Regions from separate parts of the Variovorax sp. GW823-FHT02B07 genome, predicted to be linked through region 1. Evidence: predicted binding sites of a transcription regulator. Region 1 holds the regulator's gene; each other region holds the start of a gene.

What was found. The regulator sigma-54, encoded in region 1, starts transcription at its own class of promoters, with help from an activator protein. The targets are predictions, from matches to a motif close to TGGCANGNAANCTGCTTT.
Region 2: AC1RGU_RS30530 (ammonium transporter) is a predicted target of sigma-54. The motif match lies at 1,544-1,561, and genes of this name have one in related genera.
Region 3: AC1RGU_RS14090 (CmpA/NrtA family ABC transporter substrate-binding protein) is a predicted target of sigma-54. The motif match lies at 1,796-1,813, and genes of this name have one in related genera.
Region 4: nirB (nitrite reductase large subunit NirB) is a predicted target of sigma-54. The motif match lies at 1,505-1,522, and genes of this name have one in related genera.

Annotation. Positions count from the first base shown of each region.
Region 1 covers NZ_JBXAJX010000006.1:170,466-173,668, reverse strand. The annotation lists gene AC1RGU_RS25870 (phospholipase D family protein) at 1-1,000, opposite strand, end outside; gene rpoN (RNA polymerase factor sigma-54) at 1,011-2,600, opposite strand; gene lptB (LPS export ABC transporter ATP-binding protein) at 2,618-3,203, opposite strand, start outside.
Region 2 covers NZ_JBXAJX010000012.1:60,125-63,327, forward strand. The annotation lists gene AC1RGU_RS30525 (hypothetical protein) at 1-250, opposite strand, end outside; gene AC1RGU_RS30530 (ammonium transporter) at 269-1,507, opposite strand; gene AC1RGU_RS30535 (sulfite exporter TauE/SafE family protein) at 1,928-2,686, shown strand; gene AC1RGU_RS30540 (tripartite tricarboxylate transporter permease) at 2,734-3,203, opposite strand, start outside.
Region 3 covers NZ_JBXAJX010000002.1:625,760-628,962, forward strand. The annotation lists gene ntrB (nitrate ABC transporter permease) at 1-366, opposite strand, end outside; gene AC1RGU_RS14090 (CmpA/NrtA family ABC transporter substrate-binding protein) at 380-1,627, opposite strand; gene AC1RGU_RS14095 (nitrate regulatory protein) at 1,947-3,203, opposite strand, start outside.
Region 4 covers NZ_JBXAJX010000007.1:166,255-169,457, reverse strand. The annotation lists gene nirB (nitrite reductase large subunit NirB) at 1-1,295, opposite strand, end outside; gene AC1RGU_RS26860 (YbaK/EbsC family protein) at 1,745-2,233, shown strand; gene AC1RGU_RS26855 (DUF1289 domain-containing protein) at 2,230-2,499, shown strand; gene AC1RGU_RS26850 (2-hydroxychromene-2-carboxylate isomerase) at 2,496-3,134, shown strand.

The DNA.
Region 1 (3,203 bases):
TCTGCTCGACCACGTTGTAGCGCACGCTGTCCACGTCGAGCAGCGGCACGCCGCCGTACGACGCGGTCTTGCCGATCACGCGGTCGGGGGAATCGGCGTAGGCCTCGGCGGTGGTCCAGATCAGGCCGAGCTTGCCGGCGTCGAGGTCGTCGGCCACCGGGCTGTAGCCGAGCAGGTCGTTGGGCGCGGGCCTGGGCGGCGGCGGCGTGGTGTCGGGGCCGGTGGCGGCGTCGAAGCGGCGCTGCAGTTCTTCGCGCGGCAGGTCGGTGTGCACGACCGCGCCGATCGGGCGCACGTGCGGGCTGTTCCAGTACTGGTCGAACAGCACGCCCAGGCGCGGGATCAGCGCGCCCGTGACGAAGGTGTCGAGGTCGATGAAGTTCGGGCCGGTGGTGCGGCGGAAGTACTGGTTGCCGATGTTGCGCCCGCCCGCCACCGCCATCGCGCCGTCGGCGATGAAGAGCTTGTTGTGCATGCGGCGGTTGACGCGGCTGAAGTCGAACAGCGACGCGGTGAAGCGCTTGAGCAGGCTGCCGCGCCCGGCCGGGAACGGGTTGAACAGGCGCAGCTCCACGTTCGGCGTGGCGGCCAGGCCGAGCAGCAGCTCGTCTTCGCCGGAGGTGTAGAGGTCGTCCATCAACAAGCGCACCCGCACGCCGCGCTGGGCCGCATCGCGCAGGGTGCGCAGCAGGTAGCGGCCGGTCTCGTCGTTCTCGATCTGGTAGTACTGCACGTCGAGCGTGCGCTGCGCGCGGCGCGCCAGCTGCAGCCGCGTGTCGAAGGCGAAGTCGCCGCCGGGCATGAGGCGAAAGCCGCTGAGGTCGGGGTCGGGCTGCGAGGCCAGCGCGATCTTGCCGAGCGCGGTGTCGGCCGAGACGGCGATGGCCTTGGTGGGCGGGCGCGGTGCCTCGTCGGGCAAGGTGGCGCAGCCGGCGAACAGTGATGCCGCCACGAGGGCGAAGACCCAATGCCCCCAGCGTGACAGCAGGCGACGGGTCATCGTGGGCTTTCTACAGGGCCTTGCGCAGGTTGGCGGGCGCGATGCGCAGCGCCTCGCGGTACTTGGCGACGGTGCGGCGCGCGCACTCGATGCCCTGCTCTTTCAGCATCTCGGAGATCTGGCTGTCGGACAGCGGCTTCTTGATGCTCTCGGAACTCACGAACTGCTTGATCAGCGCGCGCACCGCGGTGCTCGACGCGTTGCCGCCGGTCTCGGTGCCCAGCGCCGAGCCGAAGAAGTACTTGAGCTCGACGGTGCCGAACGGCGTGGCCATGTACTTGGCGGTGGTCACGCGCGAGATGGTCGACTCGTGCAGGCCCAACTCGTCGGCGATCTCGCGCAGCACCAGCGGGCGCATGGCCAGCTCGCCGTGCACGAAGTAGCTCTTCTGGCGCTCGACGATGGCGTTGCTCACGCGCAGGATGGTGTCGAAGCGCTGCTGGATGTTCTTGATGAACCAGCGCGCCTCCTGCAGCCGCTGCGACAGCGCCTGGCTGCCCTCGCCCTTGTGCGACTTGAGCGCGCCGGCGTAGATGTCGTGCACGCGCAGGCGCGGCATGACTTCGGGGTTGAGCATGACGCGGAACTTCACGTTCGTGCCGCGCCCGGTCTTGGTGACGATCACGTCGGGGATGACGATGTTGCGCTCGACGTCGACGAAGCGGCGGCCCGGCTTGGGTTCGAGGCGCGCAATGACCTGCAGCGCCGAGCGCACCAGGTCTTCGTTGGTGCGCGTGAGCGTGGCCAGGCGCTTGAAGTCGCGCCGCGCGAGCAGCTCCATGGGCTGTTTGCAGATCGCGATGGCGGTCTTGCGGATGAGCGCTTCGGCCTCGGTCTCGTCTTCGCTGGCGAGCGCCTTCAGCTGGATGCTCAGGCATTCGCCGAGATCGCGCGCGCCGACGCCCACCGGCTCCAGGCTCTGCAGCAGGCCCAGCGCCACCTGGAAGTGGTGCACAAGGTCGTCGAACTGGTCGTTGTCGTCGCCCGCCAGGCCCGAGGCCAGCGCGGGCAGCGAGTCTTCGAGGTAGCCGTCGTCGTTGAGCGATTCGATCAGGAAGCGCAGCGCGGCGCAGTCGTTCTCATTGAGCCGCAGGCTCAGCGCCTGGCGGTGCAGGAAGGACTGCAGCGACTCCTGGCTGCGCGCGAGTTCGGTGGCGTCGGCACGCTCGTCGTCGCCCAGGTTGTTCTGGCGCGCGGGTGCGTCGCTGCCCCACTCGCTGTCGTCGGGCGCCATGTCGACGGTGCCGTCGCCTTCCCAGTCGGGCTCGCGCTCGGCGATCTCGGCGGCGGGGCCGTCGGTGTCGGGGGTCGAGGTGGTGGTGTCGCTGGAGGTGGAGGACGTGCTGGCGGCGGACGGCGTGAACTCGGCCTCACCCTCGCCCGCGTCGTCGCGCGGCACCGGCGCGTCGGCCGTGTCCAGCCCGAACTCCTCGCGCGCCGCTTCTTCCGCGGTGCGTTCGAGGAACGGGTTCTCGTCCAGCATCTGCTCGACCTCCTGGCTCAGTTCGAGCGTGGAGAGCTGGAGCAGGCGAATGGACTGCTGCAGCTGTGGCGTCAGCGCCAGATGCTGCGAGACGCGAAGGGACAGCCCTTGCTTCATGGAGACCCGACCCTCCCTTACATGCGGAAGTGCTCGCCCAGGTACACCCTGCGTACCTCGGCGTTGTCGACGATCTCCGAGGGTGTGCCTTGTGCCAGCACGTGCCCGTCGCTGATGATGAACGCGTGATCGCAGATGCCCAGCGTTTCACGCACGTTGTGGTCAGTGATGAGCACGCCGATGCCGCGCTCTTTCAGGAAACTGATGATCCGCTGGATCTCGATCACGGCGATCGGGTCGATGCCGGCGAAGGGCTCATCCAGCAGGATGAAGCGCGGCTGGGTGGCCAGCGCGCGTGCAATTTCAACGCGGCGGCGCTCGCCGCCCGACAGCGCGAGCGCGGGCGAGTCGCGCAGGTGGTCCACGCGCAGGTCGGCCAGCAGATCGGCCAGGCGCTCTTCGGTGTGCTGCTTGGTCAGCGGCATCATGCGGCCGTTGGCGTCGGGCTCGCGCTGCAGCTCGAGCACGGCGCGCACGTTTTCCTCGACCGTGAGCTTGCGGAAGATCGAGGCTTCCTGCGGCAGGTAGCTCAGGCCCATGCGCGCGCGGCGGTGAATGGGCATGTGGGCGATGGGCTCGCCGTCGATGGTGATCTCGCCGGCG
Region 2 (3,203 bases), on a different contig from region 1:
GCTGGCGCGCCGCCAAGCGCGCGGCGCGGGCCAGCGGTTCCATGGCCTGCTCGAGCCGCGTGGCGAGCTGGTCGAGTTCGTCGTCTTTCGTCTCGGCGGCGTGCTGGCGCGTCATGCGCACGATCTCGGCGGCGTACTCGGCGTTGGTGGCCATCCATTCGGTGTCGGTCACGCGCCCGTGCTTTCGCCGCAGCGCCACGTGAAGGCGTGCTGCAAGCGCGATGCGTTCGCTTTCGGACATGGATGGCATGGCGTCTCCCTCGGGTGGTCAGGCTCCCAGGTGTTCACGATGCTGAGCAAGATCGAGGCCCACCAGTTCGCTCTCGGGGTCGACGCGCAATCCGACCAGCACATGCACCAGGAACAACACGATGGCCGTGCCGGCCGCGCTGTAGATCGCCACGCTGGCGACCGCGATGGCCTGCGTCAGCACATTGCCCGCCGCGCCCGAGATGCGCGGGTCGGCGAACACGCCCGTGAGCAGCGCGCCCACGATGCCGCCGATGCCGTGCACGCCGAACACGTCGAGCGAGTCGTCCGCACCGAGCAGGTGCTTCAGGCCCGTGGCGCCCCAGTAGCAGGCCAGCCCGGCGATGGCGCCGATGGCCAGCGCCGACAGCGGCGTGACGAAGCCGGCCGCCGGCGTGATCGCCACCAGCCCCGCCACGAGGCCGGAGCACAGGCCCAAGAGCGACGGGCTGCGGCGCACGATCCATTCGCCGACCATCCAGCTCATGGCGCCAGCCGCCGCCGCGATGTGCGTCACCAGCATGGCCAGGCCGGCGCGCCCGTCGGCCGCCACCGCCGAGCCGGCATTGAAGCCGAACCAGCCCACCCACAGCAGGCCCGCGCCCGTCATGGTGAGCGCCAGGCTGTAGGGCTCGAAGGCCTCGCGCCCGTAGCCCCGGCGCGGCCCGAGCGCATAGGCGCACACCAGCCCCGCGATGCCCGCGTTGACGTGCACCACCGAGCCGCCCGCGAAGTCGAGCGCACCCATCTGCGCGAGCCAGCCGCCCGGCTCCCACACCCAGTGCGCGACCGGCGCGTACACGAGCACGCTCCACAGCAGCGCGAACCACAGCAGCGCCGAGAAGCGCATGCGCTCGACAAAAGCGCCGAGCACCAGCGCGGTGGTGATGATCGCGAAGCTCAGCTGGAACATGGCGTAGACCGATTCCGGCACGTTCGGCGCCACGTGGCTCACGGCCACCTGGCCGGCCTCCTTCAGGTACTCGAAGCCGGAAAAACCGATGCGCGAGAGCTTGCCCAGCCAGGGCCAGCCGGGCGTGAAAGCCAGCGAGTAACCGAGCGCGAACCAGGTCAGCGAGACCACCGCGGCGATCGCCACCACCCCGGCCATGGTCGCCAGCACGTTCTTGCGCCGCACCATGCCGGCATAGAAGAGCGCGATGCCGGGCAGCGTCATCAGCAGCACCAGCGCGGTCGAGGTCATCATCCAGGCGGTGTCGGCCGCGTTCAGGGAGGCTTGGGGTGCCAGCAGGGCCATGACCGTTTCTTCTTGGAGTGGTGGACAAGAGGCCTGTGTGCACGAGTCATGCCATCTTGTTAACTGACTGAAACACTTTGGTTTCCCAACCGGAGGGTCGAAGTAACACGAAGCGGGTAATTCCTAATGCACCGGGCGGGTGCGCGCTTGCACAATCTGCGCACTCGCGACGGGCCCTGCTCGTACTGCCGAGGGTCCGAGGAGACAAGCTTCCGATCGATCAACAAGAACATTCTTCAAAGGCTCCGTACGAGATGCCTGTCTGATATTTGAAAAGCGCCGCTGGTCGGCGCTTTTTTTTTGCCTGTTCGCAGCGCGAATGCAGGCGCTTTCCTCCAAGCCAAACAAGCCTCCTGGCCAGCCGGTACCGGCCACCACAGCTATCGTTTCGATAGCGATTCCGGTGAGACAATCGCCCGCATGGAAATGCTGGTGGTCACGGGCGCCTCACTGCTCGCGGGTTTTATCGATGCGATCGTGGGCGGCGGCGGGTTGATCCTGGTGCCGGCCCTCTTTGCGGTGTTTCCGGGCGCGCCGCCCGCCACGCTGCTGGGCACCAACAAGAGCGCGTCCATCTGGGGTACGGCGGCCTCGGCGGCCCAGTTCAGCCAGCGGGTGCAGATGCGCTGGGGCGCGATGTGGCCGGCCGCGCTGCTGGGCTTCGGCGGCTCGATGCTCGGCGCCTGGACCGTCACGGTCTTCCCGGGCGACTTCCTGCGCCGGGCGCTGCCGGTCATCCTGCTGGGCGTGCTGGTCTACACGCTGGCACGCAAGGACATGGGCCGGCTGCACGCACCGCGCTTCAGCGGCCGCGCCGAGACGCTGGCGGCCAGCACCATCGGCCTGACCATCGGTTTCTACGACGGCTTCTTCGGGCCGGGCACGGGCAGCTTCCTGGTGTTTTTGTTCGTGCGCTGGATGGGCTACGACTTCCTCAACGCCTCGGCCTCGGCCAAGGTCATCAACACGCTGACCAACGCCGCCGCGCTGATCCTGCTGGCCGCCAAGGGCCACGTCTGGTGGCACTACGGGCTGGTGATGGCCGTGGCCAACGTGGCCGGCAGCCTGGTCGGCACGCGCGTGGCGCTGAAGCACGGGGCGGGCTTCGTGCGGATCGTGTTCATCGTGGTGGTGAGTGCGCTGATCCTGAAAACCGCTTACGACGCGTTCCTGAAATAAAAAAGCCCCTGGCGTCTGGCCAGGGGCTTTTTTTCGGGGTGCCGAGGTCAGTCTTCGACAAAGGCCTCTTCGCGCTTCGCCTTGATCGCGGGCAACAGCACGATGGCCAGCAGCAAGGCTGCAGCGATCAGCAGGCCCGCCGACAGCGGCCGCGTGACGAACACGCTCCAGGCACCGCGCGACAGCAGCAGCGCGCGCCGCAGGTTCTCTTCCATCATCGGCCCGAGGATGAAGCCCAGCAGCAGCGGGGCCGGCTCGGTGCGCAGCTTCAGGAACAGGTAGCCGATGAAGCCGAAGATCGCCACCATCCACACGTCGAAGGTGTTGTTGTTGGTCGAGTACACGCCGATCGCGCAGAACAGCACGATCGCCGGGAACAGGAACTTGTAGGGCACCGTCAGGAGCTTGATCCACATGCCGATCAGCGGCAGGTTCAGGATGATCAGCATCGCGTTGCCGATCCACATCGAGGCGATCAGGCCCCAGAAGAGCTCCGGGTTGCTGGTCATCACCTGCG
Region 3 (3,203 bases), on a different contig from region 1:
CAGCGCCACGCGCTGCAGCGACGACAGCACGTTCCAGCCCACGCCCTGGTCGTTCGGCCCCTTGCTGTAGAACGGATCGCTGAACACCGTGAGCGCCTGCTGCCAGGTGGCCAGCGGCGAAGGGAAGCCGGTGGTGCTTTTCATGGCCACGATCTCCCACACCAGCACCAGCAGGCCGAAGCCCAGGAACGGCGGGAGCACGCGCATCCAGAAGGCGCGCAGATCGAGGGGCGCGCGGGTGCGGGGCACGGGTGCCGCCGCCGCAACGGCCACAGCGGGGGCGGGTGCCAGGGGCCTGGACACGACGGGCGCGGCGACCTGCGAGGCCACGGCGTCGAGCGGGGAATGGAAGACAGCGCTGACCATGGTGCGTTTCTCCTCAGACATGGAGCTTGAAAGACTCGGCGTACTTCTTCGGGTCCTTGCCGTCCCAGACCGTGCCGTCGAAGAGCTTGCTGGTGCGCAGCACGTCCTTGGGCACGGGCGTCTGCGTGGCGGCGGCGGCCTGCTTGTAGATGTCGATGCGGTTGATCTCGGTGGCCACCTTCAGGTAGTCGGGGTGTTCCTTCAGCAGGCCCCAGCGCTTGTGCTGCGTGAGGAACCACATGCCGTCCGACAGGTACGGGAAGTTCACGGCGCCGCCGTTGTAGAACTTCATGTGGTTGGGGTCGTCCCAGCTCTTGCCCAGGCCGTTGGTGTAGCGGCCCAGGATGCGCTGGTTGATGGCGTCCACGCTGGTGTTGACGTAGCTCTTGTCAGCAATGGTTTCGGCCATCTTGTTCTTGTTCTGCAGGCCGGTGTCGATCCACTTGCCGGCCTCGAGGATCGCGGCCGTGACGGCGCGCGCGGTGTTCGGGTACTTCTTCGTGAACTCCGCGGTGCAGCCCAGCACCTTCTCGGGGTGGTCCTTCCAGATGTCCTGCGTCGTGATGCCGGTGAAGCCGATACCGTCCATGATCGCGCGCTGGCCCCAGGGCTCGCCCACGCAGTAGCCGTCCATGTTGCCCACGCGCATGTTGGCCACCATCTGCGGGGGCGGCACGGTGATGTTCTTCACGTCCTTGAACGGGTCGATGCCGGCCGAGGCGAGCCAGTAGTAGAGCCACATGGCGTGCGTGCCGGTGGGGAAGGTGTGGGCGAAGGTGTATTCGCCCTTTTCCCTGGCGATGAGCTTGGCGAGCGAAGCCGCATCGACCGCGCCCTTGTCGGCCAGCTTCTTCGACAGCGTGATGGCCTGGCCGTTGTTGTTCAGGGTCATGAGCACGGCCATGTCCTTCTTCGGGCCGCTCACGCCCAGGTGCATGCCGTACACGAGGCCGTAGAGCACGTGCGCCATGTCGAGGTCGCCGTTCACGAGCTTGTCGCGCACGCCGGCCCAGCTGGCTTCCTTGCTCGGCACGATCTTCACGCCGTACTTCTTGTCGATGCCCAGCACCGAAGCCATCACCACGCTGGCGCAATCGGTCAGCGGGATGAAGCCGATCTTCACTTCTTCCTTCTCGGGCTTGTCCGAGCCCTGGGCCCAGACGGCGGCACGCAGCGCGGGGTCGATGCCCACGGCGCCGAGGGCGGCGGCCTGCAGCACGCGGCGCCGGCTCAGTTTGGTTTTCAGCAGCAGATCGGACATGGCGGGGCTCCAGAAGTGAAAGACAAAAACGAAAAGGCGTCCGCACCGCGCAGGGGCTGCTCGTGAACGAGCCCTTGCGGGATGGGGACGCCTTTGTCCGGTTCGGTGGGCCGCACCCGCCGTTGGGTGCAACCTGCCTTTGAGACCTTGCGGTCCCGTGCCAAGGACTATGCAAGCGACGTGCCAGTTCGAACCCACCGTTGGGAGCTATGGAAAAGATAGCTGGCAGGGCGCGCCGGTGCAGGAGAAAGTTCCTGCTGGCTCGCTAACCCGGGCGACGCACAGTTGTTGTGCGCTGCACCAATCCAAGCGGCCCGGGTCAGCGCCGCGGTGCAGGCTCGAGCGGCAGGTAGTCGGCCATGGCCAGCATCGACTCGGCCACGTCGACGAGGCGGCGCTTCTGGTTCATGGCGGTCTGGCGCAGCATCTTGTGCGCCTCGGCCTCGCTCAGGCGCCGGTGCGCCATCAGCAGGCCCTTGGCGCGCTCGACGATCTTGCGTTCGTTGAGCGAGGCGCGCACGGTGTCGAGTTCGTCGCTCATGGCCTGCAGGCGCTGCGACTGTTCCTGGACCATGTCGAGCACCGAGCGCTCGAGGTGGCGCCCGAGCTGCGCCGGCGTGGCGTCCTGCGCCTGCTGGGCATCGTCGAAGAAGAGCGCGCCGCCGGCCTGCGGGGCCAGCGTGCCGAGCAGCTGCCGGTAGGCCGCCAGCTCGCTGCGCGCCTGGGCGGTCTTGTGGTCGCACAGCGCGCGCAGGTCGGCCGAGAGGCGGTTCTCGACCGTCTGCATGGCGTCGATGCGCCGCGTGCAGCAGTCGAACCAGGCCTGGCTCAGCAGTGCGTCGGCCGGCACCGAGGTGGCGCCCTTGCGGCGCAGGCGCTCGAGCTCGGCCAGCACGGCGTCCGATTGGCTGTCGTGCCAGAGCGTGCGCACCGCGTCGCCCGAGAAGTCGATGAACACTTGGAAGCAGCGCTCCTGCGACTCGATGAGGTGGCGCCACTGCTGGCGCTGCGCGTCGTCGCCCCGGCCCAGCGCGAGCGCGGCGGCGCCGAAGGCACGCTCCTGGCCGGCGAACTCCTTGCCCTGCATGAAGTTGAACATCGCCACCAGCAGGCGCGAGATCTCGGGGTCGGTGGCGCCGTCGGCCGCCTCGAACACCACCGCCAGCAGGCCGGCCACCAGCTTGGCGAAGGCGGCCACGGCCTGCGCCGGCTGGAGTTCGAGCGCGTCGATGCGCCGGCGCAGCGCGGGCAGGGCGTCCAGGCCGGGCAGCACCCAGGCGATGCGGCTGAACAGGCGCGCGCCGTGGCCGGCGCCCACCGCGCGGTGGTGCTCGGCCTCGAGCCGGTCGAAGCCGGCGCGCACCTGCTGCTCGAGCGCCAGGCATTCGGCGATCTGCGGGCCGCGCTGGTCGGCAAAGCGCCCGCCGTGCGAGGCCAGGAACACGTTCGACATGCCGCGCTCGCGCTGCAGCGCATGCACGAGCCGGCCGATGGCGCCGACCAGCTCGCTGGTGCGCGCGAGCTGGTCCAGCGCGTCGATCTCGCATCGGCGCGCGGCGATCAGGAAGCTCAGGCC
Region 4 (3,203 bases), on a different contig from region 1:
CAGATCTGGCCCTTGGTGACGCTGTTGCACGAGCAGATCTGTGCGGTGTCGGGAAGGGCCTCGACGCCCAGGCCCGGTTTCGCCTTGCCGTCGCTCGACGGCAGGATCAAAAACTCGGGTTCGTCGGGCAGCGCGATGCCGTTGAGCGCCAGCTGCAGCAGCGTGCCGTACTCGCCGGCGTCGCCGACCAGCACCGCGCCCAAGAGCTGCTTGCCGTCTTCGCTGACCACGATCTTCTTGTAGACCTGCTTGCGCTCGTCGATGTACTGGTAGGCGCGCGACTTCGGCGTCTTGCCGTGCGCGTCGCCGATGCTGGCCACATCGACGCCCATCAGCTTGAGCTTGGTGCTCAGGTCGGCGCCGGTGAAGGCCGCGTCGTCCTGGCCGGCGATGTGGCGGGCGGCCACGCGCGCCATGTCGTAGCCCGGCGCGACGAGGCCGAAGGTCTGTTCGTTCCACGACGCGCATTCGCCGATGGCGTAGACATTGCGGTCGCTGGTGCGGCAGTGGCTGTCGATCGCCACGCCGCCGCGCGGACCCACGGCCAGCAGGCTCTGGCGCGCCAGTTCGTCGCGCGGGCGGATGCCGGCGGAGAACACGATCATGTCGGTCTCCAGGTGTGTGCCGTCGGCGAACACCATGCGGTGCCGCGCGCTCGCGCCGTCGACGATCTCCACCGTGTTGCGGCCGGTGTGCACGTGCAGGCCCAGCGCCTCGATGCTGCCGCGCAATGCACGGCCGCCGCCTTCGTCGACCTGCACCGCCATCAGGCGCGGTGCGAACTCGACCACGTGCGTTTCCAGGCCCATGTCGCGCAGCGCCTTGGCGCATTCCAGGCCCAGCAGGCCGCCGCCCACCACCACGCCGCTGCGCGATTTGGCGCCGCAGGCCTTCATGGCGTCGAGGTCCTCGATGGTGCGGTAGACAAAACAGTTCGGTCGGTCGCGGCCCGGCACGGCCGGCACGAAGGGGTTGGAGCCGGTGGCCAGCACCAGCTTGTCGTAGGCGATCACCTCGCCGTCGGCCGTGGTCACGGTGTTGTTGCGCCGTTCGACGGCCACGGCCCGCGCGGCCAGGCGCAGTGTGAAGCCGCTGCGCTCGAAGAAGCCGGGCTCGACCAGCGACAGGTCGTCGGCCGTCTTGCCGGAGAAATATTCGGACAGGTGCACCCGGTCGTAGGCCGGGCGCGGCTCCTCGCACAGCACGGTGACCTGTGCGCCGGGAATGCCGAGCGTGTGGAGTTGCTCGAGGAACTTGTGGCCGACCATGCCGTGGCCGATGACTGCGATCTTCATTGGGGGTCCTGCACGCAACCGGCCCTGGAAGGCGCCCCCGCAGCCGCTGTCGAACAGACAGCGTCGTTGGGGCCCCCGCGACGGAACGGATGCGAAATGGGTTGGAGCAGACGAACCGGCGGCGGGCGGCCATCGGTGCGCTTGAACCCCGCCGTCGTTAGCGGAGGCATTGCGAACCCGCCGCAGAGGCCGGTGGGTCGCCACCGTGTTCAGCAATAAGCGTGCCGCGCTCAAAAGCCCGTGTGGCGGGCCTTGTCGGCCGATGGCGCACCGAAAGCGGACCGGGGCCGGCACGCCGCGCACGGGCGTCGTGCGCCGGCGCTCTCCGCATTGGTGCGCCGGGGTGCAGGGGCGCAAGGGGGCGGCGGCGCCGGTGCGCGGGGCTTTTCCGTATGCTCGGGGCCTTGCAACGCAGGGCGAACGCCCCCACGAACCTCGAAGAACTTGCCATGTGCGGCTCCGAACTCCATTCCCTCCCTGAAGGTGTCCAGCGCGTTTCCCGCGTGCTGCAGGACGCCGGCCATCCCCATGCGCCCCGCATGCTCGACGACGCCTGCCGCACCGCGCAGCAGGCCGCCGACGCGCTCGGCATCTCGGTCGGGCAGATCGCCAAGAGCATCATCTTCCGCCGCAAGAGCGACGAGGCGGCGGTGCTGGTCATCACCTCGGGCGACAAGCGCGTCGACGAGAAGAAGGTCGATGCCATCGTCGGCAAGACCGGCCGCGCCGACGCCGACTTCGTGAAGGCGCGCACCGGCTTCACCATCGGCGGCGTGTCGCCGGTGGGCCATGTGACCAAGCCGGTGGTGCTGATCGACCGCGAGCTGTTCCGCTTCGAGGAGATCTGGGCCGCCGCGGGCCATCCGCACGCCGTGTTCCAGCTGCACCCGAACGATTTAGAGAAGCTCACCGGCGCGCCGGTGGCCGACGTGGTGTGAACTTCGACGAAGCGCATGCGCTCGCCGAGCGCGCAGGCACCGTGCAGCGCATGGACGGCGAGGTGCCTTCGCCGTGCTCGTCGGTGTGCCGCATGGACCGCCTGAGCGGCTTCTGCGAAGGGTGCCTGCGCACCATTCCCGAGATCGCCGGCTGGAGCAAGATGGAAGACGACAGCCGCCGCCAGGTGTGGCGCGCGATCGAACTGCGGGCCCAGGCCGGCATCTGGCGCGTGCCCGAACCCACCACAGGAGACCACGACGCATGAAGCACATCGACTTCTATCTCGATTTCATCTCGCCCTACGCGCACCTGGCGTTCGAGCACCTGCCCGAGGCGCTCGAAGGCCTGAGCGTGAGCGTGGCCTACAAGCCGGTGCTGCTGGGCGCGCTGCTCAAGCACCACGGCCAGCTCGGGCCGGCCGAGATTCCTTCGAAGCGCAGCTGGACCTACCGCCACGTGCTGTGGCTGGGCCAGGCGCACGGCATCCCCATCGAGATGCCGGCCTCGCACCCCTACAACCCGCTGCCGCACCTGCGCCTGGCCGTGGCCACGGGCGACGACGGCAGCATCAGCCGCCTGGCGGCCGAGACCCTCTTTCGCCACGTGTGGCGCGGCGGCGAAGAAGCGGGCGACGCCACGCGGCTGGCCGCGCTCACGGCGCAGCTGCAACCCAAGCGCGACGTGAACGGCGACGAGAGCAAGGCCCTGCTCAAGCGCAACACCGACGAGGCCGTGGCGCAGGGCGTGTTCGGCGTGCCCTGCTACGTGGTCGACGGTCGCCTGTTCTGGGGTTTCGACGGCCTGGCGATGCTGCGCGCCTACCTGCAGGGCGATGCCTGGTTCGACGGTCCGCAATGGACCGGCGCCGACCAGCGCCCCTCGTTGCTGCGCAAGAGTTGAGGCTTTTTTGCTGCTTCGCAGCAAGGACTGAGGACAAACCCGCGCAGGGTCCTTGTTTCTTACAAGCTG